Regions from separate parts of the Lysinibacillus parviboronicapiens genome, predicted to be linked through region 3. Evidence: riboswitches for the same ligand, from Rfam matches in the RefSeq annotation. Region 3 holds a riboswitch; each other region holds the start of a gene.
What was found. A riboswitch is a leader RNA that binds a small molecule or an ion and turns the genes downstream of it on or off. The one in region 3 is predicted to bind thiamine pyrophosphate.
Positions count from the first base shown of each region.

Region 1: another riboswitch for thiamine pyrophosphate. It lies ahead of thiT (energy-coupled thiamine transporter ThiT); the one in region 3 lies ahead of thiW (energy coupling factor transporter S component ThiW).
Region 2: another riboswitch for thiamine pyrophosphate. It lies ahead of thiM (hydroxyethylthiazole kinase); the one in region 3 lies ahead of thiW (energy coupling factor transporter S component ThiW).
Region 4: another riboswitch for thiamine pyrophosphate. It lies ahead of C9J31_RS11820 (ABC transporter substrate-binding protein); the one in region 3 lies ahead of thiW (energy coupling factor transporter S component ThiW).

Region 1 is NZ_CP073713.1:4,174,142-4,182,310, reverse strand. It holds gene C9J31_RS20280 (AAA family ATPase) at 1-2,642, shown strand, start outside; gene C9J31_RS24080 (hypothetical protein) at 2,678-2,800, opposite strand; gene C9J31_RS20275 (magnetosome magnetite crystal formation protein family) at 2,862-3,194, opposite strand; TPP riboswitch at 3,320-3,427, shown strand; gene thiT (energy-coupled thiamine transporter ThiT) at 3,792-4,352, shown strand; gene map (type I methionyl aminopeptidase) at 4,479-5,234, shown strand; gene C9J31_RS20260 (hypothetical protein) at 5,263-5,976, opposite strand; gene C9J31_RS20255 (polyphosphate kinase 2 family protein) at 6,184-7,008, shown strand; gene C9J31_RS20250 (GNAT family N-acetyltransferase) at 7,228-7,815, shown strand; gene C9J31_RS20245 (beta-class carbonic anhydrase) at 7,986-8,169, opposite strand, start outside.
Region 2 is NZ_CP073713.1:3,617,456-3,625,624, forward strand. It holds gene C9J31_RS17515 (RDD family protein) at 1-589, opposite strand, end outside; gene sppA (signal peptide peptidase SppA) at 602-1,615, opposite strand; gene mbcS (acyl-CoA synthetase MbcS) at 1,796-3,382, opposite strand; TPP riboswitch at 3,573-3,671, shown strand; gene thiM (hydroxyethylthiazole kinase) at 3,759-4,514, shown strand; gene thiD (bifunctional hydroxymethylpyrimidine kinase/phosphomethylpyrimidine kinase) at 4,514-5,335, shown strand; gene thiE (thiamine phosphate synthase) at 5,328-5,963, shown strand; gene C9J31_RS17545 (alpha/beta-type small acid-soluble spore protein) at 6,051-6,269, opposite strand; gene thiI (tRNA uracil 4-sulfurtransferase ThiI) at 6,470-7,678, opposite strand; gene C9J31_RS17555 (cysteine desulfurase family protein) at 7,675-8,169, opposite strand, start outside.
Region 3 is NZ_CP073713.1:962,191-970,359, forward strand. It holds gene C9J31_RS04500 (VWA domain-containing protein) at 1-1,957, shown strand, start outside; gene thiW (energy coupling factor transporter S component ThiW) at 2,054-2,542, opposite strand; TPP riboswitch at 2,831-2,934, opposite strand; gene C9J31_RS04510 (MFS transporter) at 3,080-4,276, opposite strand; gene C9J31_RS04515 (LuxE/PaaK family acyltransferase) at 4,672-5,829, shown strand; gene C9J31_RS04520 (iron-sulfur cluster assembly scaffold protein) at 5,843-6,196, shown strand; gene C9J31_RS04525 (cysteine desulfurase family protein) at 6,207-7,376, shown strand; gene C9J31_RS04530 (peptidase U32 family protein) at 7,391-8,169, shown strand, end outside.
Region 4 is NZ_CP073713.1:2,475,759-2,483,927, reverse strand. It holds gene C9J31_RS11855 (DUF485 domain-containing protein) at 243-581, shown strand; gene C9J31_RS11850 (solute symporter family protein) at 578-2,122, shown strand; gene C9J31_RS11845 (hypothetical protein) at 2,222-2,401, shown strand; gene C9J31_RS11840 (TatD family hydrolase) at 2,434-3,183, opposite strand; gene C9J31_RS11835 (ABC transporter ATP-binding protein) at 3,173-3,922, opposite strand; gene C9J31_RS11830 (ABC transporter permease) at 3,897-4,670, opposite strand; gene C9J31_RS11825 (thiamine-binding protein) at 4,667-4,960, opposite strand; gene C9J31_RS11820 (ABC transporter substrate-binding protein) at 4,961-5,956, opposite strand; TPP riboswitch at 6,204-6,315, opposite strand; gene parC (DNA topoisomerase IV subunit A) at 6,454-8,169, opposite strand, start outside.

The DNA.
Region 1 (8,169 bases), 1.6 Mb from region 3:
AGGGTCAGTTTAGCCAAATTGTCATGCTTCCTCAGGGTGAATTTCGCAAGCTTTTAACCTCAGATTCTACGAACAAAGAGGCTATTTTACGCAAAATTTTTAAAACGGATCGCTTTGGAGACATGACAAAAAAACTGGATGCAAAACGTAAGGAAGCCGAAAAAGATTTAGAACGCGCGAAGCAATTAAAAGAGCATTTACTGGGTCAAATTGCTGGGGCACTGCCACAACGATCATCTGTATTGTTTACTTGCATTGCAAATAACACGGAAAACATGCACCAATTAATGACTGCGCTTGAGCAGGAGCAAGCTTACTATATAGAAAGTATTCAAGTTGAGCAACATCGTTATGATGAGGCCTATGGTCACCATCAAAAGGAGCAAGAGCATTATAGTATGGCCAAGGCCCTCAATGAACAATTTGAAGAGCATGCTAACCGTCAAGAACGGCTGAAAATATTAGAGCAACAGCATAATATTTATGATGCAAAGGTACAGGAAATTAAACTTGCTGAGCAAGCAGACCGCCTTGTTATGTTCGAACAACAGTGTATGGACCTTCGTGCCGAGCAAAATCGTAAAGAACAGACCTATCAGCAAGCAAAAATAACGATACAACAAAAAGAGACACAATATAAAGTTGCTCAAGCATCATTCAATGAAGTAGAAGCCAAAGAACCTGAGCGTCAGCAAGTCTTACAGCAAGAATTAACGCTACAAGCACTTCTGCCGACGTTTGAAGCGTTTGAAGGGAATCGCCAACAATTACAAATATACGAGCATGGTGTTGGAACTGCAAAGCGAGCGGTTGCGGATAATCTTGCAATTTTACATCAGGAACAAGTCCAGCTACAGTATGTGACCGAAAAAATCGAGCAATACGAAGAACAAGTGCAGCCTTTTGCAGACTACTTGGAACAGCTACCGAAACTCCGTGAACAAGTTGCATTATTAACAAAAGTTGAGAAATATGAGCGAGCGGTTGCCTCGGCAGAACAGGCTGTTAATACAACGCAGCAGCGATATCAGGAAAATAAGCAGGAATTACAACAGTTAGAACAACAATGGATTGCAAATCTGGCAAGTATTTTAGCAGCGCAACTTATTGAAGGCGATCCGTGCCCAGTATGTGGGAGTACGACACATCAAATTACACATACTGAGCAAATAGAGTCTATTAATGATGCACAATTAGAAATAATAAGAGCGAAGTCTCAGTCAGATGAACGCACTTATTTTGAAAAAGAGGCAACTTTAAAATCGGCTAAAATACTTCTTCAAGAGGCAATTGAGCAAGTGGAAGCCAATGGTATTTCACAAGCAAATCAAACACAACTAAACTCTTCACTACGATATGTTGAGGAGCAAGTGGCACTGTTAAAAGTGGTTAATGATCAATTAGCTGTCTCACGAACTCAGCAAAAGAGTCAGCGTGAAAGGACACAGCAACTACAAGAGAAACAAACACAGTTAGAGCAGTATTTTGCTGAACAGCAAAAGGTGTTAACAAAACAGCAGATAATTGTGGAAGAGCAACAAAGGCATATACCTGAAAACATTCAAACATTACAAGCTTTACAACAAAAAATTGCTGAGGTAGGTGTACAAAAAAAAGCGCTACAAACAGCTTGGCAGGCTAGTCAACAAAATTTACAATCTGCTAAAGAAGCTGTGAGCAACGCAGTAATGGCGGAGGAACTAGCTAAAAAAGCTTATGAAGAGATTCACGCTAGTCTAAACGAAAAACGTGAGCAATTTTCAGTAAGTATGAAAGAAGTGGGTTTTGAAAGCTATCAGGCGTATGAAACGGCAAAGCGTAGCATTATGCAATTGGACACTTTACGGAAAGATTGTAATGATTACACTTTGCAACTACACACATTACAAATTCAAATTGCCGAAGGAGCTAAGCAGCTTGAAGGGAAAGAGAAAAAGAATTTAGCTCTATTAGAAGAATCACTAGCACAACTACGTGAGACATACGAGGTAGCATTTAATACATTGCAACGGACAAAAGCTTTTGCTGCAGCTTGTGGAGATTTTATCGTGAAAGTAGAAGAAACGGCTAAAGAAATACAATTACTTGAAAAAGAGGCGGGGCGTGTGAAGGAGCTCCATGCTTTATTGAATGGGCAAAATGTGAAAAAGCTTTCCTTTGAGCGTTATATTCAAATAAACTACTTAGACAAAATCACAGCAGCCGCAAATATTCGTCTGTACCATTTATCTAATGGGCAGTTTGAGCTTCGACGATCAGATCGATTGGAAAAGCATGCAAAACAAAGTGGACTTGGTCTTGATGTATATGATGCCTATACTGATCAAATTCGGGATGTCAAAACATTGTCAGGTGGGGAGAAATTTAATGCCTCTTTAAGTCTGGCGCTGGGCATGGCAGATGTCATTCAAAGTTTTCAAGGGAATATTCGAATCGATACAATGTTTATTGACGAAGGTTTTGGCTCGCTTGATGAGGAGGCATTGAATAAAGCCATTGATGCACTCATTGATCTACAAGAATCGGGTCGTATGATTGGCGTTATTTCCCATGTTGCAGAACTAAAGGCCTCTATGCCCGCTGTTTTACATGTTGAAAAAACCTTAAGTGGACATAGCAGAACACGGTTTGAAGTGAAATAAAGAAAAGGCGTTCCCTTATAGGATACGCCTTTTCTTTATTTTCTTCGAGTCATTGGGTTGGGAGTTGTTCCCTTTTTTGCAGCTACCACTTTCTTGACAATTGGAATCACTATAGGCGCTAATTTGACAGCAGTTTTTACGATTTTAGATACTTTCATGAATATCAGCTCCCTTTTACTATTAGTTCTACCTGTTTAACTCGAGGATGAAACATAATTACTAACGGATAACGCGTACAGCCTGAACAATATTCCAGATGATAATGCCAAGAGATACGAGTAAGTAAATCGCAAAAGCAGCCAACCAAATGATAATGAATGTACTGCCAGTTGCATCAGGTTCAAACGTATTGAATGACATTGACGAAAACAGGAAGACGATAAAGAAAATGATGCCGAACAGAAAAGGAATTAAATGCGATATAAGCGCTCGGATTGAATGGCGCTTCACTTCACTATCCTTTGACACGAAATAAACAATTAACGGCACAATAAAAGGTGCGAAAAATATACTGAGATAACTAAAGGCAGATAATATTTTTTGATTCTCCATAGTTGTCCCTCCTTATTTAAAATTTACGCATGAAAAACTCAAAAGTTTCAAAAATTAATGAAGAAATGGTTGTAATCACAAAAGTGTTTGCGTACAATGAGGATGTTCAAGCAAAATTAAGATGTAACGACCACAAGGGGAGCTGATGATGTCAGCTGAGACTGGGCACGTAATGCCTTTACTCTTCGAACCTGTAAGTTAAAGCTTGCGTAGGGATGTGGATAGAAACCGACACTTTTACGATGTGAGGCTCTGTCCTGGCATCGTTTTTTTATCTTCAATTAGGTTAGCGAAGAAAAGAGGAGTATCCTTTTTTAGTAGGTGCTCACAGGCCAACAGAATGAAGCTAAAGTCTCTAGGGGTGTTATGGATTTTGAAAGGAATTAAAGATGGTATCTTAACGTAGGAGATGTAGCAATGTAGCTACATTGGTAAAGATGCTACAGCCTAAGGTATTGTTGTATAAGCATATTTCAAAATTTGTACACCTATTAACAGAGGCATAATAGATTGCCAGATTGAGCACATCATATTTAAATAACTGATTTCTATTCCTGCTCTTGTATCCTACATCGGAACAAAGGAGAGAATAATATTATGGACAAAAAAAGACTATTAATGCTGGTGGAGATTGCGATTTTCGCAGCAGTGGGTCTTGTACTCGATCAAGTTTCTTTTAAAGTATGGGCACAAGGCGGCTCGGTTAGTCTCGTGATGGTTCCCATTATTTTAATGGCATTTCGTTGGGGGCTTTTTGCAGGGCTGACAACAGGACTACTTATTGGCGTTATGCAAACGATGTTCGGTGCGTACATTGTACACTGGCTTCAAGGTTTATTGGATTATGGGGTTGCTTTCACAGTAGTTGGTGTAGCGGCGCTTGTGCGTAAGCCTGTACTCGAAGCTGCAGCGAACGTAAACAAAAAGAAGATGGCTATTTTTATAATCATAGGCACTGTTTTAGCTGGATTTTTACGCTACTTGTCGCATACGGTTGCAGGAGCTGTATTCTTCGCAGAGTATGCTGGCGATCAAAACGCTTGGATTTATTCCATTATTTATAATGGAACATATATGCTACCAGCAACAATCTTAACTGCTATTGCAGGTGTTCTTTTATTCACAGCAGCACCACAGTTAATGCAACGAAAATCTTAATGTGTAAGCCGTCTGTTCCTATAGGGTACAGGCGGCTTTTCTAAGCTAATTAGCGCGTATTGTTCATCATTGGTTTGTGGATGTGATATATTAGAGTGTAGATATTAGATGAAAGGGACGTTAAAAATGATTGTAAAAACGCAAGAAGAGATTGAAGCCTTTAAAAAAATCGGTCGTATTTGTGCTGAAATTCGTGAAGCAATGAAGGCTGCTACAAAACCAGGTGTGACAACACTTGAATTAGATGAAATTGCAGGCCGTATGTTTGCGGAAGCAGGAGCTATTTCTGGACCAAAAGGTGAATATGATTTCCCAGGTTACACTTGTATTAGTGTTAATGAAGAAGTAGCACATGGTATACCGGGAAGCCGTATTATTCAAGACGGGGATATTGTCAATATTGATGTGTCAGGTTCGCTAAACGGCTATTTTGCTGATACTGGTATTTCATTCGTAGTCGGAGAAGGTTATGAAGATAAAGAAAAACTTTGCCGCGTAGCGAAAAGTGCTTTTGAACGTGCGATGACGAAAGTAAAAGCTGGTTCTAAATTAAACCAAATAGGGAAAGCTGTTGAACGTGAAGCTTATGCGAACGATTTAACAGTCATCATGAATTTAACAGGTCATGGACTAGGTCGCTCTTTACATGATGAGCCAAATCACATTTTAAACTATTACGATGCGTGGGACTCAACAATTATGAAAGAGGGAATGGTGTTAGCGGTTGAGCCGTTCATCTCAGCAAAAGCAGAGCATATTGTTGAAGCTGGTGATGGCTGGACATTCATTACACCAGACAAATCATTAGTTGCTCAAATCGAGCATTCGATTATTGTTACAAAAGACAAACCAATTATTTTAACAACATTAGATGAAGCATAATCAATAGAAAAAAATCCTGCTTACCATGTTATTTTTGGTAGGCAGGATTTTTTTTAATAAATTGTATACCAACAAGGAGCACACCGCATAAAAATAAGGCGGCTGTTGTCACGAGTAATTCATCAAAGCCATTATGTAACGCAATACCTATATAGGCCCAGATAAAAACACTCGGATACACAATATCGAAGTGATGAAAGCGAATATGTAGTGCTATGGCAACTCCAATAGTCAGTAAAATAACTGCCCAAAGTGGATTGCTAAGACCGAAGCCGTTCCATTCATACGATGTTAATGTAAAACTTGCATTTGTCATTAGAGTAAAAGTCGCCCAAGCGAGATAGATAGAAAATGGCACTCGACCTGTTAGCGCATTATTGCTAAGTGAATACGTATTGTACAGTAAAAATAAATAAATTACTAATATTAACGTACTGCAAAGTGACACGATAAATAATTCGTGATGCCAAAACACAATGGCAAACGCCTGCAATATACAAATGCTACTAAAGAGAACAGTCTGTTTAATAGTTGTCTTTTTGAAATTCATAACTAACCAATAGCCGAGTAAAAAGTAAACCACAATCCAAATTACATAACTAACATTAAAAGGCGCAAACATAACGGGAAAACGATTAGAGATTTCTAACGTAGATTGACCATTTATTTTTATGAAATAGGATGAAAAGGTTAGGATGAGTGCGACAATATAAGAAATTGTCATCAAAATAAATTGAGGCATAGTTTCCTCTCCCTTCCTGTTAAATTGTATAGGGAAAAGACAAATAAGTATAGGACTGTCACAAATTTTCTATTTTCATTATAGCGGAAATTGCCAATAATGTATCGTCTTGTTTCGTCAAATTTATCTACAATTTACCATTTGGATAGGCATCCATATATTTCTTTAGTACAATATGAATAGCTAAATTAAAGGAGTGAAGTTTTAATGACTCAAAATCTAAAAAATCTTGACCTATCGATTGAACTAGATAAAAAAATGTATAAAAAGAAATTAAAAGTACTCCAATATGAAATGTTAAATGCCCAGCAGTTTTTACTAAACAATAAAATCGGGCTTATTTTAGTATTTGAAGGTATGGATGCGGCAGGGAAGGGCGGTGCTATAAAACGTCTAATCGAACGCGTAGATCCTCGTGGCTATGTCGTGCACCCTATTTCAGCACCTCAGCCACATGAACTTCGCTACAACTATTTACAACGTTTCTGGAGAAAATTACCTCAGCATGGGCAAATCGCAATTTTCGACCGTTCCTGGTATGGTCGTGTGTTAGTAGAGCGTATTGAAGGATTCGCAACAAACAACGAGTGGACTCGTGCATACGAGGAGATTAACCACTTTGAAAAGCTTCTAACAGATGGTGATTATATTATCGTGAAATTCTGGCTTCATGTGTCAGATGAAGAGCAGCTAAATCGTTTTAAAGAACGGGAACAGGATCCTTATAAAGCATGGAAATTGACAGATGAAGACTGGCGAAATCGTGAAAAAACACCACAGTATATAGATGCTGCAAATGATATGTTCGATAAAACAGATAAAAAGAACGCCCCATGGATTTTAGTGGCAGGCAATGATAAGAAACATGCGAGGGTTCAAGTTTTACAAGAAACCATTGCACATATTGAGCGTGAAGCACAAAAACGTGGTTTACATTTAACAAATGTTTTAGATAAAACCTATTTAGAAGATACTGAATCCTCTAGTATGGAAATGTTGCAAGTGCAATCGGATAAAGAGGAAAAAAATTAAATAATCGGATAGATGCTGTGATAACAAGACATGAACAATATTAGTTGTAGCAGCATCTTTTTTTACATACAATAAAGTAAAACGGGGATCTTTCATCCCCACTGATTGTAGTGGAAGCATCGGTTTTTTGTCAGTTAATCGCTCACCTAACTGACTCATATTGACCGTTGATGCGGGATGAACATATACTGACTATTATTGGAAGGCTAGTGTGGAGATATGGTGCTTAAAATTTGGAATCTATTGAGGAAAAAGGGTGGAAATGTGGTATCGATTCAAGGGGGAAAATGCTACGTTCGCACATTCCAAGAACAAGATGCACAAAATTTAACTGGTCTCGTAAGTCGCAATAAATACTTTTGGTCTACATATGAACCATTACAACGACCTGAATACTATACAGTAGATGCTCAATATAAAAAAATTCAAGAAAGTTTGTATTTAATGGATTCAAAACGAGAGTTTTCTTTCGGTATTTTTGAGCTAGGTACAAATAACCTAATAGGGCATATTGCGCTTTATGCTGTAAAACGTTTACCGTATTCAAGTGCATTTGTTGGCTATGCGATGGATGAGATTTATGTAGGGAAAGGGATCGTAACAGAAGCAGTGGAATTGGTCGTGCGCTTTGCGTTTGAACAAATAGGCTTGCACCGAGTGGAGGCGTATGTTTCGACACAAAATAATGCGTCTATCCGTGTTTTAGAAAAATCAGGATTTCAACGAGAAGGACTTTTAAGAAAGCTTCTGTATATTAATGGGGAATGGGTAGATCACTATATGTATGCCTGCTTAGATGAATCCTAACGAAAATTGAAAAAGATGTGTCTATCATTCGAGATCTCGACGGATAGACACATCTTTTAAATTTTTATCCGTGTACGACTACGCGACTGTAAATCCTAACACTATGCACATTAAATTTCTTATATGACGAAAATAGTGTCAGTCACCATGTTGCACAGACATAGAAATTTTTATTGATTCGTGCCGTCTTCTATTAAATCAAGGCGACCTGTATTTGGATCGATTACTAAGCCGTGAACAGGCACACTTTTCACCATAAGTGGATGATTACGAATTGTATCGACACTTTTCTTCACACTTGTTGCTACGTCGCCGAAACCACGTAAAAACTCTTTTAAATCTATACCGGAATAT
Region 2 (8,169 bases), 2.2 Mb from region 3:
TCGTTTGTTCCAGTTTTTCAGGCTCAGGAACTTTCTTCTGAAGAGGTGAAGCTATAGACTCTTCTTTTTTTTCTACATAAATTTTCTCATGGACAACTGTTGTCTCCGCAAAAAAATCATGTAAGCCTTGATTGTCTGGCAATATCGCTACAAAAATATACAGTGGCATAAAGATATTACTAATAAAGCGGCCAATCCAATCTCGGAAAAGCACATCTGACCATGTTAACTTATCATGCTTTAATGACACAACACGCAAACCACAAGCCATTTTCCCTAAAGTTTGACCGAGAAATTTCGTCATCAATACGAAATAGCCATAATATATAATCGCTGAAATAATTGAAATTGGTGCATACCATACTGTTTCCGATAACGACCAATCCATTAAATAAAAAATCGGGTTAACAAGTATGCCGACAACAGCACTAATAATGAGGCCGTCCAATAAGAAGGCCCAAAGGCGTATCCAAAAGCCTGCCGTTTTTAATGCGTAGTGTTTAGTTGCTAACAGCGTTTCTTCCTTATCAGGAAAACGCTCTAAATCAAAAGAGGGTTGCCCTTGTATAACGAATTCATTATTTGTCATGGTACACCCTCCTTAGTATTCACCGTATAAGTACATCATTTTTGGCGCTCTATAGTCAGCCATAATCTTCATTAGCATTTTTTCCTCAGCAGATGGACCAAACATTGAACCAATCTTCATGCCAACATAAGACTGCCAGCCACCCATATCGTATGTGTATTCAAACAGTGCTGCATCCTCTAAACCATAATCAGCACGTAAAGCGGCAATCGTTGCTTCTTCATCACCGATTTCATCGATTAAGCCTGCTTCAAGTGCCTTTGTTCCTCCAAGAATTCGACCATCCGCTACCTTTTTAACATCGGCTTCAGACATATTACGACCTTTTTCAACAATATCAACGAATTCTTCGTAGGTTTCATTAATCATATCTTGCATCATCGCACGTTCTTCTTCCGTAACATCACGCATCGGGCTTAACATATCCTTATGTTCACCTGATTTAAATGTCTGAAATTTCACGCCCACTTTTTCTGCTAGCTCCTGGTAATTAATTGATTGCATAATAACGCCAATAGAGCCTGTTATCGTATCGCGATGCGCGAAAATTTTATCTGCAGGTGCGGCAATATAATAACCGCCTGAAGCTGCCATTGAGTCCATTGATACATAAATCGGAATTTGGCGCTCCTCTTTAATTTCTAACAGCTTTTTATAAATTTCTGCTGATTCTTTTACACCACCACCTGGCGAATTAACACTCAACACAACTGCCTGTACTGTTTCATCATATAAAATATTGTCTAATTGTTCTAAGAAAAACTGGTGATCATAAGCTACCGGCTGCCATAAGGAACTAGACCCAATATCTTGAATCGTCCCATCGACTTTTAAGTACGCGATTCGTTTATTATAATCCTCACCCTCAATCACCGTTTCAAATACTTCTAAATTATTGCCAGCCATTAAGCTGTCAAAACTACCAAAGAAGTCTGCTTTAAATATTGCAAATACGGTGTTAATACCTAGTGAAACTACCAATAATACACTTGCAATAATTAAGGCTACCCACCTTTTAACATTCATGTCTTTCCGCCTCCTCAACACCTTATACGTGTCAACGTCTAAAATGTTTCACTTTTTTGCAATATTATGCAATAGTTTTATCTTATACATTTTGCCATAAAAAAGCTTTTTATACATAAAAAAAACCAAAGTTCATAAATTTGGCATGAACTTTGATTTTCGACATTATTTCCTAGGAAATTATTTTTGCGTATACTGATACTTTTCAAGCTGACGTAGTTCGACACGGCGAATTTTACCCGATGCGGTCTTTGGTAACTCCTCAACAAATTCAATCGCACGTGGATACTTGTAGGGCGCTGTTAATGCTTTTACATGATCTTGGAGTTCTTGAATAAGTGATGCAATGCCTATTCTTCTATCATGCAATACTACAAATGCCTTTACAATATTACCACGTACTTCATCAGGACTCGCAACTACTGCAACTTCTTTCACAGTTGGATGTTTCATTAATGCATCTTCAACCTCAAATGGTCCAATGGTGTAGCCTGAAGAAATAATGACATCATCACCACGTCCCTCAAACCAAAAATAACCATCTTTATCTTTATATGCACGGTCTCCAGTGATATACCAATCACCACGGAATTGTAAGCTTGTACGTTCTGGGTCTTTAAAATATTTTTTAAATAATGCTGGTGTTTCACGATGAACCGCTATATCACCAACGGCACCATCTGCAACAGGGTTACCAAAATCATCAATAATTTCTACCGTATTTCCCGGCGTTGGTTGACCCATTGAGCCAACACGTGGCTCCATACCTACCATTGTTCCAACAAGTAATGTATTTTCAGTTTGACCGTAGCCATCACGTACCTGAAGTTTAAAGTTTTGTAAGAATATTTTCGTAACCTCACTGTTCAGCGGTTCTCCTGCAGATACAGCTTGACGAATGCTACTCAAATTGTAGTGTTGTAAATTTTCAAGTGCTGCCATAAAACGATATTCAGTGGGCGTACAGCACAGAACATTAATATTAAATTTTTCAAGTAACGTTAAGTATGTAGCTGCATCAAATTTTCCTTTGTAAACAAAAGCTGTTGCTCCACTACCCAATGTTGCAAGGAATGGACTCCATATCCATTTTTGCCACCCTGGAGCTGCAGTAGCCCACACTATATCATTTTCTTCAACGCCTAACCAATTTGGTGCTGTTGTCCGCAAATGTGCGTAACCCCAACTGTGTGTATGAACAGCAGCCTTTGGATTGCCTGTTGTGCCACTTGTGTAGGCAAGAAATGCAAGATCCGTACATTTCGTTGGTGTGGCGCTTGTATAGGTAGTGGGTTTATTTTTCATTTGCTCTAGCAAAGGATGCCATGGTGCATGTGCCTGACCAATGACAAACTGCTGCACGTCCTCTAAATTTTCCACCTCATCAAATTGTTCAATATATGGCTCATAGGCAATAACCGCCTTTGCATCAGCATGTGTGATTCGATAGTCTATATCCTTTGCACGCAACATCTCAGAGCTTGGAATAATCGTTAAGCCAGCCTTTAATGCAGCAATATAAACAATGTACGCCTCAACTGATCTTGGCACCATAACTAAAATTACATCTCCTTTGACTAATCCTTGAGATGTGAATACATGTGCTGTCTGATTTGCCTTTTCAAGTAAAGTTGCATATGTAATATATTGTATATCTTCGTTTTCGTTATAAACTATTAAAGCATTTTTGGTTGGATTCTGTGCATACTTTTCAATTTCTTCTGCAATGTTATACCACTCTGGTGCGAGTAAATCTTGTCTATTCATGGCATATGCCCCCTTCGCTATGCCCATTATAAAACTCATTTTTCTTGATTTTCAATGGAAGAAGCCTTAATTTTGAAAAGTCATGACAACTATCATACTTCTTTATATGGCAACAGTCACTGCTTTTATGATAATTGGAAATCGCTATTGAACACGGAGAAAAAGTATGGTACATTTTGGTCAACTAAAATCATGATTGCAGGGGGACTCGTCTTGAGTTGAGAAGGTAAAACCTGACCCTTTGAACCTGTTAGTTAATACTGACGTAGGGAGCAATACATCTTGTTATTGATGAAAAGCTCTTTTTACGTGTACTCTTTGCACGAAAAGAGCTTTTTTTTGCATGCTTACGTCCACCCAAAAAGGAGGACTTACTATGATTTTACAAACAATACGTAAACAACAGCCACTTATTCACTGTATCACAAACTATGTCGTGGCCAATTTTCAAGCAAATGGCTTACTGGCAATTGGTGCTTCTCCTGTAATGGCCGATGAAATCGATGAAGTTACAGAAATGGTAAAAATCGCTTCCGCGCTATTATTAAATACGGGTACGATAAATGATCGTACAAAAGAATCTATGTTACGTGCGGGAGAAATGGCCAATACACTTGGCATCCCAATTATTTTAGATCCCGTTGGTGCAGGAGCGACTACTTTTCGCAAAAAAACAATACAGCATTTATTAACGCAAGTTAAATTTGCTGTTATTCGTTGCAATATTGGTGAGCTTGCTGCTATTGCCAATGTAAATTGGCAACAAAAAGGCGTCGACAGTGGCAGCGGGTCAATTTGTATTGAGGATGAGGCAAAGCAAGTTGCTCAACGCTATGATTGTATAGTTATTGTGACCGGTGAAAAAGATTTTATAACTGATGGTAAACAAATGCATTGGATTGATGGGGGACATCAGCAAATGACAGAAGTCACAGGGACAGGCTGCCTATTAAGTGCAATTTGCGCAGCCGCTTATGTTGCACAAAATGAGCCATATAAACAATTAGTAAATACTTTATTGGCCTATAAAAAAATAGCTGAACATGCTGCTTGCTCTACTCAATATATTGGTGATTTTCAAATTGCTATCTTAAATGAGTTACATCGTCTTTCAAAGGACGGTGAAAAATAGTGCATATCGTGACTACAATTGCAGGCTCAGATAGTGGCGGCGGTGCAGGCATTCAAGCAGATTTAAAAACATTTCAAGAATTAAAGGTATTTGGCACATCTGTGATTACAGCGTTAACTGCTCAAAATACATTAGGTGTGTATGATGTTTTATCCATTGATCCAAGCTTTATCGAAAAACAATTTTATGCACTATTAGAGGATTTTTCAATTAGTGCTATCAAAACAGGAATGCTTTTTTCTGCTGATGTTATTCAGACCATTGCAAATATAATGGCTGACTTGGATATACCACTTATCATTGATCCAGTAATGATTGCTAAAGGTGGCGAAAGCTTATTGCAACAACAAGCAATCGAGGCATTGCGATGTTATTTATTACCATTAGCAACTGTTATTACGCCAAATATCCCGGAAGCAGAAGTATTAACAGGCAAAAAGATTGATACCCCAGCTTCAATTAAGCAAGCTGCTCATACACTTTTGCAACTAGGCGCACGATGTGTTGTCATGAAAGGTGGTCATTTATCTGACAAAAAATTTGCGACTGATTATGTATTTTTTAAAGATGGTCGATCATTTTCCATGCAAACGGCACGTATTGCAACAAACAATACACACGGTACAGGCTGCACATTTTCTGCTGCATTAACAGCTTTTATTGGGTCTAACTTACCAATAGATCAGGCTATTTTGGAAGCGAAAAAATTTATTCAGCTTGCCATTACACATGATTTATCTATTGGCAATGGACACGGTCCGACCAATCATTTTGCCTACCATAAATACAAAGGTTTTTGCGAGGTGATTATTCATGAATAACCACGATTTAAAGCTCTATTTTATTATGGGTTCGGCAAACGTTCATAAACGACCTCCATTAGAAGTACTTGAAGAGGCGTTACAATCAGGCATTACCATGTTTCAATTTCGCGAAAAGGGGCCAGACGCATTAACTGGGCTAGCTTATGAAATTTTTGCTCAAAGTTGTCAAAAGCTATGTAAGCAGTATCATATTCCGTTTATCGTCAATGATGATATTGAGCTTGCTTTAAAACTTGGTGCGGATGGCATTCATATTGGGCAAGATGATTTTCCTGTTGCAGTTATCCGCGAGAAAATTGGAGATATGTTACTTGGTGTGTCTGTTCATACAAAAGATGAAGTGCACACTGCTTTACAGTACGCAGCTGATTATGTAGGTATCGGTCCTATTTTCGCAACCACTTCTAAAAGTAATGCCAAACCTCCAAGTGGTACTGAATTTCTACAACAAGTTCGTTCTGAACACCCTGACTTGCCTATCGTGGCAATTGGCGGAATTGATGAGTCCAATGCACAACTAGTATTTAAAGCTGGTGCACATGGAATAGCTGTAATTTCTGCTATATGTGAAAGTGTAAATATTAAAGATACTGTCTTAACTTTGACATCAATTCAACCTTCTTAAACGGAATAAAAAAAGCAAATTTAAACAAACTAAAACCAGTGCCTTTTACGGTCACTGGTTTTAAGTTTATAAATGCTTATGCTGCATTTATTGGTTGTTGTTTGGCATACCTTTTAATTGAGATTCTGCCATTTGTACAAGACGTTTAGTGATTTCACCACCAACGGAACCGTTGGCACGAGCTGATGCGTCAGCTCCTAATTGAACACCAAATTCTTGTGCAATTTCGTATTTCATTTGATCTAGTGCTTGTTGTACACCAGGTACTGCAAGCTTGTTAGAACTGCGGTTGTTGTTGTTTGTCATGTTTCTCACCTCCTTGTGAATATAGAATGTGCGTTATTTGTTTTTTAATACAAAAATTTTATAGGTAAAATGTAACTGCAAAGGAAACCTATTGACAATCAATAAAAAACCATCTCAAAATTGAATTTTGAGATGGTTTCTTTCCTATATATATAACAAATTCAAGTTTGCATAAACAGCAAAACAATTGTAGGCTTTTTTTATAAAAGATCTGCAAATTTATCTGCAGGCTGCTCTTTTTTCGGGAAAATATAGACCTCACGATTTTTCACAGCTCGTTCAATGAGTTCATCGAAATCAGAAAAGCTTTCATAATGCTCCACTTTTTCAAGTTTTGGTTTCGTTTTTGGACTAGCCGGCGTGAAAATTGTACAGCAGTCTTCGAATGGTTGAATAGACGTTTCGTATGTGCCGATTTTCTGCGCAATATCAATGATTTCTAATTTATCATTTGAAATTAGCGGACGTAATATCGGTGTGCTTGTCACAGCGTTAATTGCTGTTAAGCTTTCAAGTGTTTGACTTGCTACTTGCCCAAGACTTTCTCCTGTTACAATTGCAAGTGCACCGATTTCTTCACGTACTTTGTCCGCAATTTTTAACATCATACGACGCGTTGTTGTCATCGACACATTTGATGGTACTTTTTCTTTAATAAGAACTTGAACCTCTGTAAAAGGAATAACATGTAGACGAATACTTGCACCAAATTTCGTTAATTCATTGGCAAGTACTTTTACTTTTTCTAATGAATTTTGACTTGTATATGGTGGGCTGAAGAAATGAATTGCTTCTAAGCGAACGCCACGTTTCATCATTAAATATCCTGCTACTGGGCTATCGATACCACCTGAAAGCATCAATAAAGATTTACCGTTAGAGCCAACTGGCATGCCACCAGCACCCGCAATAACTTGCGCCATCATATAAGTTGCATCATGGCGCACCTCAACACGAAGCTCAACATCTGGTTTTTTCACTTTAACTGATAAATTTTGATACTGTGGTAACACATATCCCCCAATTTCACGCTGAATAGCATGCGAATCTAATGGGAATGTTTTATCTGTCCGTTTTACTTCAACTTTAAAAGTCAATGGTTCACTTTTAAATGTATCCATAATTGTAATCGCTAGTGATTTCATTGCTTCCATGTCTTTATTACATGCGGCAACTGGACTAAATGATTGGATTCCGAAAATTTTTGGTAATCCGTTTAGTAATACGTCCATTTGTGCCTCATCTTGAATTGCAATGAACATACGGTCTCGCTCTGTACGAATGTGTAGATGGCCTAAATCTGCAAATGCATGGCGAATATTTTCACGCAAGCGACGGATAAAATCCATCTTATTGCGTCCTTTTGTAGATAGCTCACCATATCGAATTAAAATTTCTTTCCAAATCATAAAACATATTCTCCTTTAAGTTCCATTAGTACTTCATGTAATACTTGTTTAAATTGCGCAATATCTTCGTCCGTTACATGAGCACCAAAGCTTATGCGAATAACACCTTTTTTAAAATGTTCATCGATGTTTAAAGCTTCTACTACATGACTCGTTTTCGTTTGTTTAGAAGAACATGCACTAGATGTTGACACAATAACTCCACGTTTCTGAAATGCATTTATCATAATTTCACCTTTTAAGTCGCGTATACTAAACGATAAAATATGTGGTGCGCCTTGAGGTGTCGATAAAATAGTCACAGCGTCACCATATTTTTTTAACTCTGTGCATATTTCATCCTGCCAATTACGATATTTTTTTGCACGTTCGCTCATAGTTTCTATTGCAATGCGCGCTGCTTTCGATAATGCAACAGCTTGCGGGACAGCTACTGTACCACTACGTAAGCCAAATTCCTGTCCACCACCAAGTGCATATGGCTGCCATTG
Region 3 (8,169 bases):
GCAACTTGTCACTGAAGTGAATGCAACAGCAGCAGGTCAGGGCGAATTATTGCTATACGAAAATGATGCGCTTATTCATCGAGAAGTAGTGGCACTTGCCGAAGGATTGAATGTATTTACCTACAAGCATACGGCAACTGCCGAAGGACTGGTCAAATACGAGGCACTTGTTCAAGTAGACCAAGATGCCATATTTGAAAATAATAAATTAACGAGTGTCACGATGGTACAAAGTGAGCCTCACTTACTGATAGTGAACGGTTATGATACAGCATCACCAATTGCTGCGGCATTGGGCACGAAGTCAATTTCCTATGATGTCGTAGATGCAAGCAGTTTGCCAAATGAGCTATCAAGTTATTTACAATATAATGCAATAATTTTTGATAATGTTCCAGGGCATTTGGTTGGTGAGGCCAAAATGGGCGTTATTGAGCAGGCAGTGAAAAATTTTGGTGTCGGTTTTACAATGGTCGGTGGCGAAAATAGCTTTGGCTTGGGTGGCTATTTTAAAACACCAATCGAAACATTGTTACCTGTTGAAATGGAGATTAAAGGTAAGGAACAATTACCATCTTTAGGTCTGGTCATCGTGCTCGATCGTTCAGGAAGTATGCATGGTACAAAGTTAGAACTTGCTAAGGAAGCGGCAGCACGTTCAGTTGAGATGTTGCGTGACGAGGATACACTTGGCTTTATTGCCTTTGATGATCGCCCTTGGGAAATTATCGAAACCGGACCGCTTGGCAATAAAGAAGAAGCAGTCGATACGATTTTATCTGTGACTCCTGGTGGGGGTACGGAAATATATAGCTCCCTTGCAAAGGCATATGAAAATTTGGCCGATCAAAAATTACAACGTAAGCATATTATTTTATTAACTGACGGACAATCACAATCAGGGAATTATGAGGATTTAATTGCAACTGGTAAAGAGAATGGGGTTACACTATCGACAGTTGCGATTGGACAAGATGCGGATGGCCATTTACTTCAGTCTTTAAGTGAAATGGGGAGTGGACGTTTCTATGATGTTATTGATGAACAGACCATTCCTTCCATATTATCACGCGAGACAGCGATGATTTCACGCACATATATTGAAGATAATCCTTTCTATCCAACGATTTATAATGCCTCGGGTTGGCATTCATTATTTGCAAATGGCGTGCCACAAATGAATGCGTATATAGGTACAACTCCGAAGCAGGGCGCTTCTGTAATCGCAGAAAGCGAGAAGCAAGATCCAGTGATAGCACAGTGGCAATATGGACTAGGCAAAACATTCGCTTTCACATCAGATTCCACAGGGAAATGGACAGGAGACTGGGCAAGATGGCAGGAATGGGGCACATTTTGGCAAACGATGATTTCGCAAATGCTACCAAGTTATAATGATGTAGCCTATGACGTACGTTTAGATATGGATGGCACTTTTGTTATTACTGACCCGACAAATGAAGCGGCATTTTTAGAAATCGTCGCTGTCAATGAGGCAGGAGAAGAGCTAGAAATGCAGCTCGAAACATTATCTGCCTCGCAAGTTCGGGCGACTGTACAAGCACAACCAGGTCTTATCTTTTTCCGCATTGCCGATGAAGAACAGGCAATTTATCAGGCTGGTCTAAGTGTTCCGTATAGTGCCGAGTATGAACTACGTCCAGTAAATGAAAAATTAGTGGAAGACCTTACAAAGCAAACAGGTGGTAGTGTGTTAGAAGAACCACAGGAAGTGTTCCGTGATTTCACGCAAAAAGGGGCAGAGCGCCAAAATATTGCAACCTGGCTGCTATTAGCAGGGATGTTACTATTCTTCATAGATATTACAATCCGACGTTTTGGCTGGAGTTTCTTAACAAAGGCGAAGCAAACACAGCAAATTGCAAATGATACACCAGTACAGGCTGAGGATACAAATGTAGCACAGCTATTAAAGGGCATGAAGAAACGTCAATAATAATTGAATACTTTAAATTTAAAACGCAGTGCAAAATTTTGCACTGCGTTTTTGTGTTATTTGAAATCAATAAAGTTCTATTCGCTAATAACGTGGTCATATAAAGCTTTTGATAAGTACGGTTTTCCGCAGATTGCTGGCAACGATAATTCCCAGAACTGCTCCAATAATGCTTGATGTTAAAAAAGCAGGCATAAAAAATAATGCAGCAACAGAGGTACCCATTAAAAGATGTGCATAAGGCACTGCTATAAGGGATGCGATGATACCTGTCCCAAACATTTCACCAACACCTGCGAGCCAAGCCTTAGCACTATATTTATAGGCGAGAGCTGCACACAAAGCCCCGATGACACTGCCTGGAATCGCTAATTGAGAGCCTGTTCCTGTAACAACTCGAATAATAGCTGTGACAAAGGCTACTATAACAGTAGGTACTGGGCCAAGAAAAATGGCTCCAATAACATTAACGGCATGTTGTATAGGATAGGCACGTGCAATCCCTGTTGGAATTGAGACAAAAGTAGAGCCAGCTACAGCAATGGCGACAAATAAAGCCATAATAGTTAATTTTCGAATTGACACCTTTTTCACTCCTTTTTGGTAGATAGCTCTCTAACCACAAATAGAACCTGGTATAGCTGATAACTCATGTGAAATCGCTGATAGCATGCAGAAAATCGCTGATAACTCACACGAAAACGCTGATAGCATGAGAAAATCCCTGATAACTCACACGAAATCACGGATAGCATGCAAAATATCGCTGAAAGCTTACTTAACATCACTTCAAGCACAATCTGTCGAAAATGAACACAAAAAAACCGCTTCCTCACAACGAAAGGAAGCGGCCTTGCATTTACATATTAAAAAAAGCAAGTGTCGCCACTTCCCTACGCTAGTGTGAACTAGATCAGGTTCGAAGGGTCCGTGGTTACATACACGTCTCAGTCAGAAAGACTCCCCTAGTGGTTTTGAAACGATTTAATTTTTATAGGTAAGAAAGTATATACTTTGCTATCCATGACTTTTCTCAGTGATATGCTTGATGTTGTTATTTCGCGTATGCGCTTTTCACCTAATAATGTAACATACTACTAAAAATAGTCAATATTTTTCAGACTATTTCGAATCAGGGTGCATAAGATGTGGCGCTTTTTTCAATGTCCAGATGAGGGCAAGGAAGAAGCAGGCCATTAATATAATTGCCCCAAAAATATATGGGCTGTTCATATTCCAATCGAATAAGATACCTGCTAAAGCAGGGCCAATCATATTACCTAAACTCATATAGGCATTATTAAGACCAGCGGCAAAACCTTGTTCATTTTCAGCGAGTTTAGAAATTAGCGTATTGACTGCTGGTCGAATCAATGTCGTCGCAGTGGAGAAAATTGTAGCTACTATTAAAATAAGTGCAAAGCCAGAGACAAATAATATTAAGTAAATAGAAACGGCTGCAATAAATAAATTGACTAACACAACTTTCATTTCACCATAACGATTAAAAAGAGGTGTAATTATAAACATTTGTACAACAACACCAAACGCACCACCAACAACCAATAAAATGGCAATATCAGTAGGTGTGTAGTTAAATTTGTTTGTAACAAATAATGATAAAGTCGTTTGGAAATTAGCAATTCCGAACGAGAACACAAGCATAATGATGAGCATTACAAAGTAAGGCATTTGGACAGAGCGTACCATCTGCTTCGCAAGATTGTCTTGTTTTTGCGCCTTTTGGGATGTGCTTGGTTTTGAAGAAGGTAAAAGAAAGAATGATAGAATAGCTGCTAAAATCGCTGCAGATCCAGCTGTATAGAACGGGAAGTGCAGACTAACCTTCGATAAAAAGCCACCTATACCCGGACCAATCATAAAGCCAAGAGACATTGCTGCCCCTAACATACCCATTCCCTTGCCTCGTTCCTCATATGTTGTCACATCAGCTACAAATGCCATAATAGGAGGTGCGATGAAGGCAGAACCTAAACCTCCAAAAAAACGTGCGAGGAAGAGCATCCAAACATCCGTTGAAAGCCCAAATGAAATTTGTGCAAGACCAGTTACGATGAGGCCAAAAATAATGAGATTTTTTCGACCATACTGGTCGGAAAGATTCCCAGCAATTGGAGAAAATACAAATTGTGCCAAGGCGAACGTTGCGATAAGCATGCCAAGAACTTGTCCTGCAGCCCCAAATATTTTCAAATACTCAGGCATAACAGGAATAATAATACCAATACTCCCCATTGCGATAAACATATTAAACATTAAAATATACAAAGCCGCCTTATTCGACTTCTGCTGGGTCATCTATAGCCCCCCTTTTTCTAATCAAATATACTACAGTCTATCATAAAGAAATGAGGCTTGGCTATTGGATTAAAGTATGAGAAGCACATCAATTAAAAGTTGACATTTTATTTTGCAAATAATAGTTTCGACTGTGTTTTTTCTACTGTTGTTCGATGAGGAAATCCCGCATATTTTTGCGGGATTTACTTTTTTATTGGTATTGGATTAGGGGTTACAACGTTGATAGTTATGTTAATCTTCTTATATCGATAATTATTTCAATTTTTTTGTAATAATAGTAAATTATCGTAGTTGACTTTTTGCTAATAGTCAACCATTAGCAGTCTTTATAGCTTCTATTAAAAGATAATAAAAAGGGGAGAAAATGTACGATGGTATCTATGCAAACGGCTATGGAAAATTTAAAAGAATTAGGATTTAACCCCGTAACTACAGCGATTGGGGCAACACAACAATTATTTCATTGGGATGAAGCAAAGGTCAATGAACTAAAAGGATATTTAATTGCTCAAAATTTTCAACATCATTACGAAAACAATAAGTTTTATCGAATGCTTTGTGAAGATAGTGGGGTTACACCAGCTGATATTCAAAGTTTGGATGATTTACACAAAATACCATTAATTCCGGTAACGAGCTTTAAAAGACCTGACTCACATTTACTTTTATCAACCTCTTTAGAAAATATTGAATTTGAAATGCGCAGTACTGGTACAAGTGGCATACCAAGTATATCTAGAAGAGATGCTGAAACATTAAACAATTGTGTCTTTAGTATATATGCGATGTATAGAGAAATGTTTGCCTTTTCTAGAGGAGCTGGACTGTTCTTATTCCCATCCCCTGAAGAAATGCCAGAGATGGGCATGGTTAAAGTGCTAAATATGCTTTCAGGTTTATTTGATGCAACAAGATGTCTTGTGAAAAGAGCTTCTTTTAAACCTAAAGAGGCAATTGAAACATTGGAAAAATGGCAAAATATTCATACGCGTCACATTATTGGGCCGCCATTTTTAATTTATAAATTAGTAAATTACCTAAAAACGAATAATATACATTTAAAACTAGATAATAAGACAATGATTATTAATTTAGGAGGTTGGAAAAGATTCTCCGGTATGGAAATACCACGCGAACAATACAATAAAGAATGTGCTGAATACTTAGGTATCCCAGAAGAAAATATTAGAGATATGTATGGCTTAGTTGAATCAAATATTTTAGCCATAGAGTGCGAGAAACAATCGAAGCATGTGCCACCTTGGGTTCATTTTTCTTTAAGAAATCCCAAAAATTTAGCTGAAGAAGTACCGCAAGGAAAAAGAGGTGTCTTAGCAATATTTGACCCTACTTCACTTTCATATCCAGGATTTATTCAAACAGAGGATTTAGTGTATTTAAAGAAAGAAAATACATGTGAATGTGGAAGAAACGGTCAAAAAGTCGTTTATTTATCAAGGGTAGCAGGGGCAGAGATTGGCTGTTGTGCTATTAATTTAGAGAAGCATATGGATGCGGCTGAAGAAAAAAGTCAAATGACAGAAGTATAAGAGAGGTATCAACATGTACAATTCTATCATCGTTGATTATTTCAGCAAACCTAGGCATTCAGGAGATGTGATTGATGCCAATAGAGAATTGAAAATTGGTAATTCTGTTTGTGGAGATACCATTTTCATGAAAATTAAAGTCACAGATGGAAGGGTAGTAAATGCAAAATATAAGGCATACGGTTGTGCGACGTCGTTGGCAACGGCTGATATTTTTGCAGATTATATTATCGGTAAATCCTTAGCTGAAATAGCTCAACTGTTAGCGCATGAAATTGATAGTATGCTGGGAGAACTAGAACCTCCACAAATGCACTGTTTAAATATTTTACATGATTTATTTGAGCAAATACTTAGTGAAGCATAGGAGGTTTTTTATGTTAGGGAAGTATTTTGACTATAATGCCACTACCCCTCTTCGTGAGGAAGTGGCTTCTATTTTGGTAGATAATTTATTGTTATTTGGTAATCCCTCAAGCAGTCATTCTTTTGGTCAATTAGCGAAAGAAAAAATAGAGGAGGGACGATCACAAGTAGCAGCATTAATTAACGCAGATAGCTCAGAAATCTTATTTACATCTGGCGGTACAGAGTCAATCAATACGGCTTTAAAAGGCTTTTTCTTTGCCTGTGATAAGCGACCATTTCATATCATTACCTCTAAAATTGAACATTCGGCGACCTTAGAGCTGTGTCATTATTTAGCCTCACTAGGTGCAGAAATTACCTATTTACCTGTAGATGCTAATGGATTTATAGCTATAGAAGATTTAGTGAATGCTATCCATGAACATACCGCATTAATTTCAATCATGTACGCGAATAATGAAATTGGTACCATTCAACCAATTAAAGAGATGGCAAAAGCCATTAAGCAAATAAATAGAGATATTTTCTTTCATGTAGATGCTGTGCAGGCACTTGGGAAAATTCCTATAAATGTTCAAGATTTAGAAGTAGATGCGCTATCGTTAGCGGCGCACAAAATATATGGTCCTAAGGGAACGGGCGCATTGTACTTAAAAAAAGGAAACCAACAGTTAGTTCAGCTACTTCATGGTGGTGGGCAAGAAAACGGCCTACGAGGGGGTACTGAAAACCTATTGGGTATCATTGGATTTGGTCAAGCTTGTGCTTTAGCGACGGAAGAGTTATTGCAACATAAACACAATACAGTTGCCTTAAGAAACTATTTCTTAGAAAAAATAAAATATGCCATTGAACAAATTGAGATGAATAGTCCTGAAATAGAAGGGGATGTCTTACAAAATACATTTAATATATCCTTTACGAATATTAGAGCAGAAGCGCTGTCGGTTCTTTTAAGTCAAGTATATGGCATTGCGGTGTCTATCGGTTCTGCCTGTAGTGCAGAAAAAGCTGAGCTTTCCCATGTATTGCTTGCTCTCGGACTGTCTGAAGAAAGAATTAAATCTTCTATACGTATTAGTTTTGGCCTTTATACAGACTACAAAGATATTGATTACCTTGTCGACAGTCTGAAAGAAGCTGTCACCCGTCTAAGAAGTATTCTCCCTGTAGGATAGAAAGGAAAAATAAAATGGATAAATTAAACATTGTAGCACCAGTGCGCTCAAAATTTATGATGGAAGAAATGATAGAGGCGGGTGCAAATGAAATCTATTTTGGCGTCTCTAATCCACTTTTTCAGCAGATGTCATTTGATAATAAGTTTCAAACAGTAGCTGATTACCCTGCCCACTTCTCTGATTGGGAAGATTTAGACGACATAATGTCCATGGCTAAAACGCATCAGATGAAAGTAATATTCATGGCAAATACACCTTTCATTCCCAACAACTTAGAGACAAGTTTTCAACATCATGTTTATAGAGCCCTTGAGAAAGGTGTAGATGCTATCACAATTTCCTCTATGCAAGCTCTTAATCTTCTAACCAATGTAGAGAGGGATACTCAGATTATTTCGGGTTCGCAATTAGCGCCAGTCAATAAATATGGGGCAGAAATGTTAACAGAATTAGGCGTAAGCCGTATAACCGTTTCACAGTCCATGACATTAGAAGAAATTCAGTCACTTCATGATTTAGATGTTGAACTGATGATTACAGGCAATTTTGGAACAGGAAGCATAGCTAATTGTTGTCGTTTATGGGAAAGCCCAAATAATGGTGAAATAGGAGAAGGTGTAAGAACACTCTATCGAATACTGTCTCCATTAAACAATCAACTAAAACAGCATCATATTTTAGATAGTGCAACGGATTGTAGTTTGTGTAATTTAGAAGATTTAGTCTCTGCTGGGGTGACAGCTATCAAATTTATCGGTAGGGAAGCACCTAATCCTGTTACATTAGCCAT
Region 4 (8,169 bases), 1.5 Mb from region 3:
TCAAGAAGCTAGTAATATCTAAGTTTTGTCTATTTATCTGAATATTCCAAAACCCTTTATTTTCTAGGCTTTGTCGAGTTTTTTCTGTTTAAAGTCTATTTTTTCAGAAATTTTTTTTGCATAATTTTTCTGAAATGTATTGCAATTTTGTGAACTGTCTCATAAAATGAAGATGTGAATTCACTAAAGTAGCAAAATCAAGCGTTGAAGCAGTAAAAATAAACACAAAATGGGGAATGTTTATGGCGAACAATCAAGCAAGCAAAAGCGTCGTTATCGACTATGATGCGATTGCAAATCAAGAATCGTTTAGAGCACTTGTAAGAAAAAAGAATGCATTTCTTTGGTCAATGACTGTATTCTTCTTAGCGGCTTACATGTTGCTGCCAATTCTTACTTCGTACACAACAATTTTACACCAGAAGGCATTTGGGGAAATTACTTGGGTGTGGGTTTACGCAGCAGGATTATTCATTATGACTTGGAGCTTATGTCACTTATATGTTGCGAAAGCAAATAGTTATGACAGGGAAGCAAAAGCAATTATCGCTGAATATGAAAACGGAGGTGGCCGCCTATGAGCTTTACAGCAATATTTTTCTTCGTAGCAATTGTTGGTCTTACATTAGTAATTACATGGTGGGCATCTAAACGTACTTCATCTGCAAGTGATTTCTACACTGCAGGCGGTGGTTTAACAGGCTGGCAAAATGGACTAGCTATCGCTGGTGACTACTTATCAGCAGCTTCATTCCTTGGCATAGCTGGTGCTGTTGCATTATTTGGATTTGATGGATTCTTCTTCTCTATCGGTTATTTAGTAGCTTACTTAGTGGTACTTTATATTGTCGCTGAGCCATTACGTAACCTTGGTAAATTTACTTTAGCTGACATGATCACTGCACGTTTCGACAACGCAAAGGTTCGTGGTACAGCAGCATTAAGTACAATTACAATTGTTTTATTCTACATGATTGCACAGCTAGTTGGTGCAGGCGCACTTATTCAATTACTTCTAGGAATCGACTATTGGATTGCCGTTTTAATCGTAGGTATAATGATGACTACTTACGTTTTATTCGGCGGTATGACTGCCACTTCTTGGGTACAAATTATTAAAGCGTGTCTTCTAATGTTAGGTACAGTTATTATTTCATTCTTAGTATTAAAAGAGTTTGGTTTCAGTATTTCGACAATGTTTACTGAAATGACAACTGCAACTGAAAGTGGTGCAGCATACTTAAATCCGGGTCTAAAATATACAAACGGAATTGACACAATCTCAATGTTAATTGCCTTAGTATTAGGTACTGCGGGTCTTCCACATATCTTAATGCGTTTCTTCACTGTAAAAGATGCAAAAACAGCTCGTTCATCAGTAATTTGGGCTACTTGGATTGTAGGTCTGTTCTACGTTTTAACAATCTTCTTAGGCTTCGGTGCAGCTGCATTCGTAGGTAAAGAAGAAATTATCGCAGCAAACGCTGCAGGTAACATGGCTGCTCCACTTCTTGCAGAAGCACTTGGTGGCGACATCCTATTCTCATTCGTTTGTGCGGTAGCATTTGCTACAATTTTAGCGGTAGTAGCGGGTCTGGTACTGTCAGGTGCCTCTGCCCTATCACATGATATCTATGGTCAAATTATTAAAAAAGGGAAAATTACAGAGAAAGAGCAAGTACTTGCGGCTCGTATTGGTTCAATCACTATCTCTGTTATTTCTATCTTACTTGCACTTGGAGCACAAACATTAAACGTTGCATTCTTAGTATCACTAGCATTCTGTATTGCGGGTTCTGCAAACTTACCGGTTATTATTTACACAATTTACTGGAAGAAATTCAACACTGCTGGTGCTGTTACGGCAATGTTGACAGGTTTAATTTCAGCTTTAATCCTAGTAGCAGTATCTCCTAACGTATGGAATCCGGTGGAAGGTAAAGCGATTTTTGTTGGTGAACCGTTAATTATGTTAACAAATCCAGCATTAATCTCTGTACCTCTTGGGTTCTTAGGTGGATTAATTGGAACATTACTTTCTAAAGAATCTGACGATGCGAAATACCGTGAAGTTGATGTGAAAGCGAATACAGGTATTTCTGTACAAGACGTATCACACTAATAGTATGACAATAACCTCGTAGGCTTTTAGCTTACGAGGTTTTACTTTTTCTCCCCTATTGGGTACTATTATGGTAAAGACAGTTGGAGGTAGTTACTAATGACACAATCTGGCGCTAAAAAGAAACGAATGCATATTAAACGTACGAAAGGTAAGGATGTCGAGAAAAATCGTCAGTCTGCCACGTTCAGTACACATGAACGTGTAACAAAAACGAAACGGGAATCCATCGACCGTAATTTTACAAAGTATAAAAAGCAACAGCATGTAGACGAGTAGTCGCTCTATACGCTGTTGCTTTTTTGTGTTTTTTATAGATTATAAAAGGCTGTCGTATTTTGAGTAAGCCTATAAGCCACTTCTTGAACGGATAAACCCTTTAATGTCGCAATGACCTCTATCGATTTGTGCATCATTTGCGGGGATGTCCGTTTATTTGTAAAAGGACCTTCGAATGGCAATGGTCCATCTGTTTCCACCATTATGAGCTCAAGTGGGTACTTTTTAACCAATTGTTGAATTTCCGTTTCATACGTACAATCTGGTGTAATGGAAATAACATAACCGTTATGTATCATACGTTGAATGACCTCGTCATTGCCTTTAAACCAGTGGAAATGTGCATGGGTTACGCCATGCTTCTCAAGGAGATCACAAACAATTGAGGCATCTTCATAAACGGCATGTAATACAATTGGCTTTTTAAGTTCTTTCGCTAGTACGATAAATCGTTCTAATAACGAAATATAAGGTGTATAATCGACGTCATTTTTTTGCTTTAAGTAATAAGGAAGTCCTACTTCACCGACAGCTATCATCTCTTCTGCATGAAGACGAATCCAAGTGAAAAGCGCCTCTTCTTCTTCAGCACTCAGTAAAGCTTGTTCTGGATGAAAGCCATAAGCAGCTTTAACATTAGGATAGGCACGCGACAAGCTTAATGTTTTTTGACAAGAGGCTAAGTCTGTACTAACAGCCATTACATGCTTAACCTGTGCCAGTAAGAACCCAATTTCATGTTCCTCATACTGATCTAAATGAATATGCGCATCAATCAACATAAGCATCGTCCTTTTCTTCTTTTAAATAGTTAAATAACTGTTGTTTTAACGCATAAAATTTTGCACTATGTCGAATTCCCTCTGAACGAGGTCTCTCAAACGGCACGATCATTTCCTCCTTGATAGTAGCAGGACGCTTTGTTAACACGAGTATACGATCTGCTAAAAAAAGAGCTTCTTCGATATTATGTGTGACAAACAAAATCGATTTTCGGTGTTGTTCCCAAATAGATAACAGCCATGCTTGCATTTCTAGTCTTGTAAACTCATCAAGCGCTGAGAACGGTTCATCTAAGCATAAAATAGGTTTATCACTAACGATTGCTCGAATAAATGATACACGCTGCTGCATGCCTCCAGATAGTGCATTGGGATAAGCATTTTCAAACTGTGCGAGTCCTACCTTTTCTAGCCATGCCCGTGCTTGTTCGATATGTGGTTGCTGCTGTAGTTCCTCTACAATCGTGACATTCTCTAAAATCGTTCGCCAAGGGAGTAAACAGGGCTGTTGAGGCATATAGCCGATGGTTCCTCTTTTTAGCTGTATATCTTCTTCGTCTAACAAAATTGCCCCCCCATCTAAGGCGGAAATACCTCCAATTAATTGAAAGAGGGTACTTTTTCCACTACCAGACGGGCCGATAATCGCAACAAATTCACCTTCCTTTACTTCAAAAGATAAGTTGTTAATGACTTGCAGTGAGCCAAATGATTTATGAATGCCTTGAATGTTCAGCATGTAGTCCCCTCCCTTTCACAACGAGCTTTTCGAGCACACGAATGCCACTAAATAACAATAAGCTTAATAAAACGATGGCAAAAATGGCCACGAATACACGGTCCGTACGAAAAGAAGATTGTGCAAGTGTCATATAGACACCGATGCCCTTTTTAGCACCAAGCCACTCTGCAATAACAGCGCCCATAACACTATACGTAGCCGCAATCTTTATGCCTGAGAAAATAGCTGGATAGGCATAGGGCCATTCAAGTTTCCAGAATGTTTGTGCCTTGGTTGCACCAATCATCTCAAAATAGTGTTTTAGCTCAGGTGAGGTTTGGCGAAATCCGTCCATAGCCGCAATCACAATTGGGAAAAAGCAAACCAGACAAATAATAATGAGTTTCGGCAACAAACCAAAGCCAAACCAGATAATTAATAGTGGCGCCAGTACAAGCACTGGTACATTTTGTGACACAATCAGGATGGGATAAAATAATTCCCGAATCATAGCCGAACGATGTAACAATACAGCAACACTTAACCCAAAGATTATCCCAATGGCAAGACCTAAGAGTGCCAACTGTACACTAGCAAAGACATGTGGTAAAAATGCTTTATAGGATTGAACTGCTTCTATTATAATGGCGCTCGGTGCAGGTAACAGCCACTGTGGAATTTGTGCAAATTGAACAATTAGTTCCCATATGAATAAGAGGAAGACGATAAAAATAATCGTCCTCCCTTGTTTTATTGCCTGAATCATGGACGATATTTCTCCGTCAACGTCCCCATCGTAATACCTGTTGGCTGATATAAAATTTTCACCTGTGTAATAACGTTTATTGCCCCAAGCTCAATCATCTTGCTATTCATTTCTTCTAGGATTTGAAGCAAAGTAGAGAGTTCACCTTCCATTGTCGTTTCCAATGGATGTACCTCATATTTTACTCCTGAAGCATCGATAACAGCGATCGCCGCGTCAACAAAAGGAATAACGTCCTCATATTTTTCAGTTTTCGGTATGATTTGTACACTGATTAATGAATTTGCCATTTACTTTGCCTCCTTAGTTGGTAAAAAATCGTTTGTAAATGCCTTTGCTGGGTTGAATTCACCTTCTAAAACATTATTACTTGTCATCCAATCAGCATAGTTTCTCCATACGGCTAATTTTTGTTCACCCCATTGTGCGGCATCATCTTGATACTTGTCTGCTAGCCATTCCTGACTTTTATGTACAAGCTCTTTATCTAAATCTGGTGCCGCTTCTAGTAGAATATCAGCTGCTTCTTTCGGTTGATTGATGGCATATTCATAGCCCTTTGCTGCGGCCGCAACAAATGCCTTTACCGTATCCGGGTTCTCCGCAATCATTTTTTCGTTTGTTGCAAGTACTGGTGTATAATAATCAAGCTGTTCACTATAGTCTGTTAAGTACAGCATGTTGAGCTTTTCACCACGCAGTTCCGCTTCTATCCCTGTCCAAGCATAGTATATCCAAGCAACATCAATGTCTTTCTGCATCATGGTAAAGAAATCTAAATCACCGGCATTGACCATATCTAATTTATTGACATCTGCATTCTCTGTTTGCATTAATGATTGCAATACCGCCTGTTCAAGAGGAGCCCCCCAACCGCCATACGTTTTTCCTTCAAAATCTTTTGGTGATGTAATACCATGCGCAGCAAGTGACGCAAAACCTGACGTATTATGTTGAATAACGGCTGCAATCGATACTAATGGTACATCCTGCACGCGTGCTTGTGTAATCGACTCTTGGTAGCTTACGCCAAACTCAGCCTTGCCAGATGCAACAAGCTGATCGGCTCCTGCATCGCCAGGTAATAGAATATCTACGTCTAAGCCCTGTTTTTCAAAGTAACCAAGCTTTTTAGCCACATAAAGTCCTGTGTGATTTGTATTAGGTGACCAGTCAAGTACGACTGATACTTTTTTTAATGAATTCGATTCTTGTTTGTCCTCTTGAGCGTTACAGCCGACTAATGTTAATAGTGCTGCAACAAGGATCAATAACCATTTCTTCATGCTGAATCCTCCCAGTAAGTAGTGTGAAAGTGTTCATGTTTGAATGCTGTCATCACCATTTGAAAAACGTACTCGTCCCTTTTATGTAAAAGGCGCTGACAATTTCGAAATGAAAGTAAGATGTGTATCTGCATTTTCAAGCGTGTTAATGCGACTCGTGCATGTTGCAGGATAACTCCAAGACATAAAAAAACGCCCAGGAGTCATCCCAGACGTTTGAAATCGGTATCAAAAAATAATAGTACTATATTTTTGAGTAGATGTTCCCTACGCTGGTACGAGCCAAATCAGGTTCAAAGGGTCAGCGTCTGAACGGACACAATCTCAGCTGGCAACTACCAGCCCCCCTACATTCTTAACATATGAACTTTTCGAGGACTATTATACCCATATCTCTAAGCAAATGACAAGGCTCTAATTACATAGAGATTTTATTGTTAATTAATAAATCAAAAAAAGCCCAGTTCTCGAAAAAGAACATGGGCTTGATTGTTTAGCTATTTTTCATTTTTTGCCTTTAAAACATGGGCAATTGCACCGTCAGTAGCTATATCAACTTTAAAGGAGCCATTCGAATGACGATCTGAGCGTGTTAGCCCTTTCACATCAATCACTTCTTGCACACCCTTTTCAGTTTCCACTACAATTTGCTCTTCATCCGTAGCTCGAGTAACAGAGACGATACGGTGAGGATTTGCTTTTAACTCGGTTAATACTTTTAGCCCTCGTTTTGCACGGCTGGCTATATCTACCTCAGCGACATTCATTTTCTTCACTGCCCCACGCTGTGTCACAATCACAACATATTCCGTGTCACTTGGCTTTAATATCGTTACACCTACTAAAGCTTCGCCCTCTTTCAGCGTTATGCCTTTCACCCCTCCTGTTTTCACCCCCGTTACAGGCAATTCTTCAATTGGGAAGCGAATCGCATAGGCCGTATCTGTGATTAATAATAATTCTGCCTCGTCTGTCACAAGATCCGCAAAAATCATTTCATCGCCGGATTTGACATTCATCGTTTTAATAGGCTTAGAATAACGAGTTACCGCATAATCACTTAGCGGTGAGCGCTTAATTTGTCCATCTTTGGTCGCCGTTAAAATATAGGTATTTGGCTGTTCAAATGTTTCGAAGCCATATACCGCAATAATGGATTCATCCTCATTGGTTGGCACTATACTTGAAATATGCTGGCCAAGGTCCTTCCATCGAATATCCGGTAATTCATGCACGGGTTGATAAATATAATTGCCTCGATTTGTGAAAAGTAACACATGGTGCTGCGTATTTAAATTTTCCTCATACAATAAATAATCGGAATCCTTCATGGCGAAATCTTGACCATTGGAGGCAGCATGAGAACGTGTAGATGTACGCTTAATATAGCCATCCTTCGTTACTGTTACAACTACTTCTTCACTTGGGACAAGTACATCTAATGTTATTTTAATTTCTTCAATTTCACGTTCGATTTTTGAACGACGTGGTTCAGTAAAGCGCTTTTTAATATCGAGTAACTCTTGTTTTATGACACGCACTAGTTTTGCTTCACTGTTAAGAATACCTTCAAGCTTTGCAATTAGTGCATTTAGTTCATCTTGTTCATGGCGAAGTTCTGTGATATCTGTATTCGTTAAACGATATAATTGTAAACTTACTATCGCCTCAGATTGTACTTCTGTAAAGTCAAACTTCACTTGTAAATTCGTTTTAGCGTCACGCTTATCATTGGATGATCGAATGGTCGCAATCACTTCATCTAAAATGGATAGCGCTTTAATAAGCCCTTCCACAATGTGAGAACGCTCTTTTGCTTTTTGTAAATCATAAATAGAGCGATTTGTGACAACTTCTTTTTGATGCGCTATGTATGCATCAAGCAGCAAGGGCAATGTCATCATCGTCGGACGTCGATTATGAATGGCAATCATATTAAAATTATAAGCTACTTGCAAATCCGTTGTTTTAAATAAGTAATGTAAAATACCTTGTCCTGGTATATCTTTTTTTAATTCGATGACAACGCGTAAGCCTGTACGATCAGATTCGTCACGGATTTCTGCAATGCCTTCAAGTCGTTTATCGACACGTTGTTCATCAATTTTTTTCACAAGATTCGCTTTATTGACATCATAGGGCAATTCGGTGATAACGATTTGCTCCTTGCCCCCTTTTAGTGGTTCAATGACAGCCTGAGCACGTACGATAAT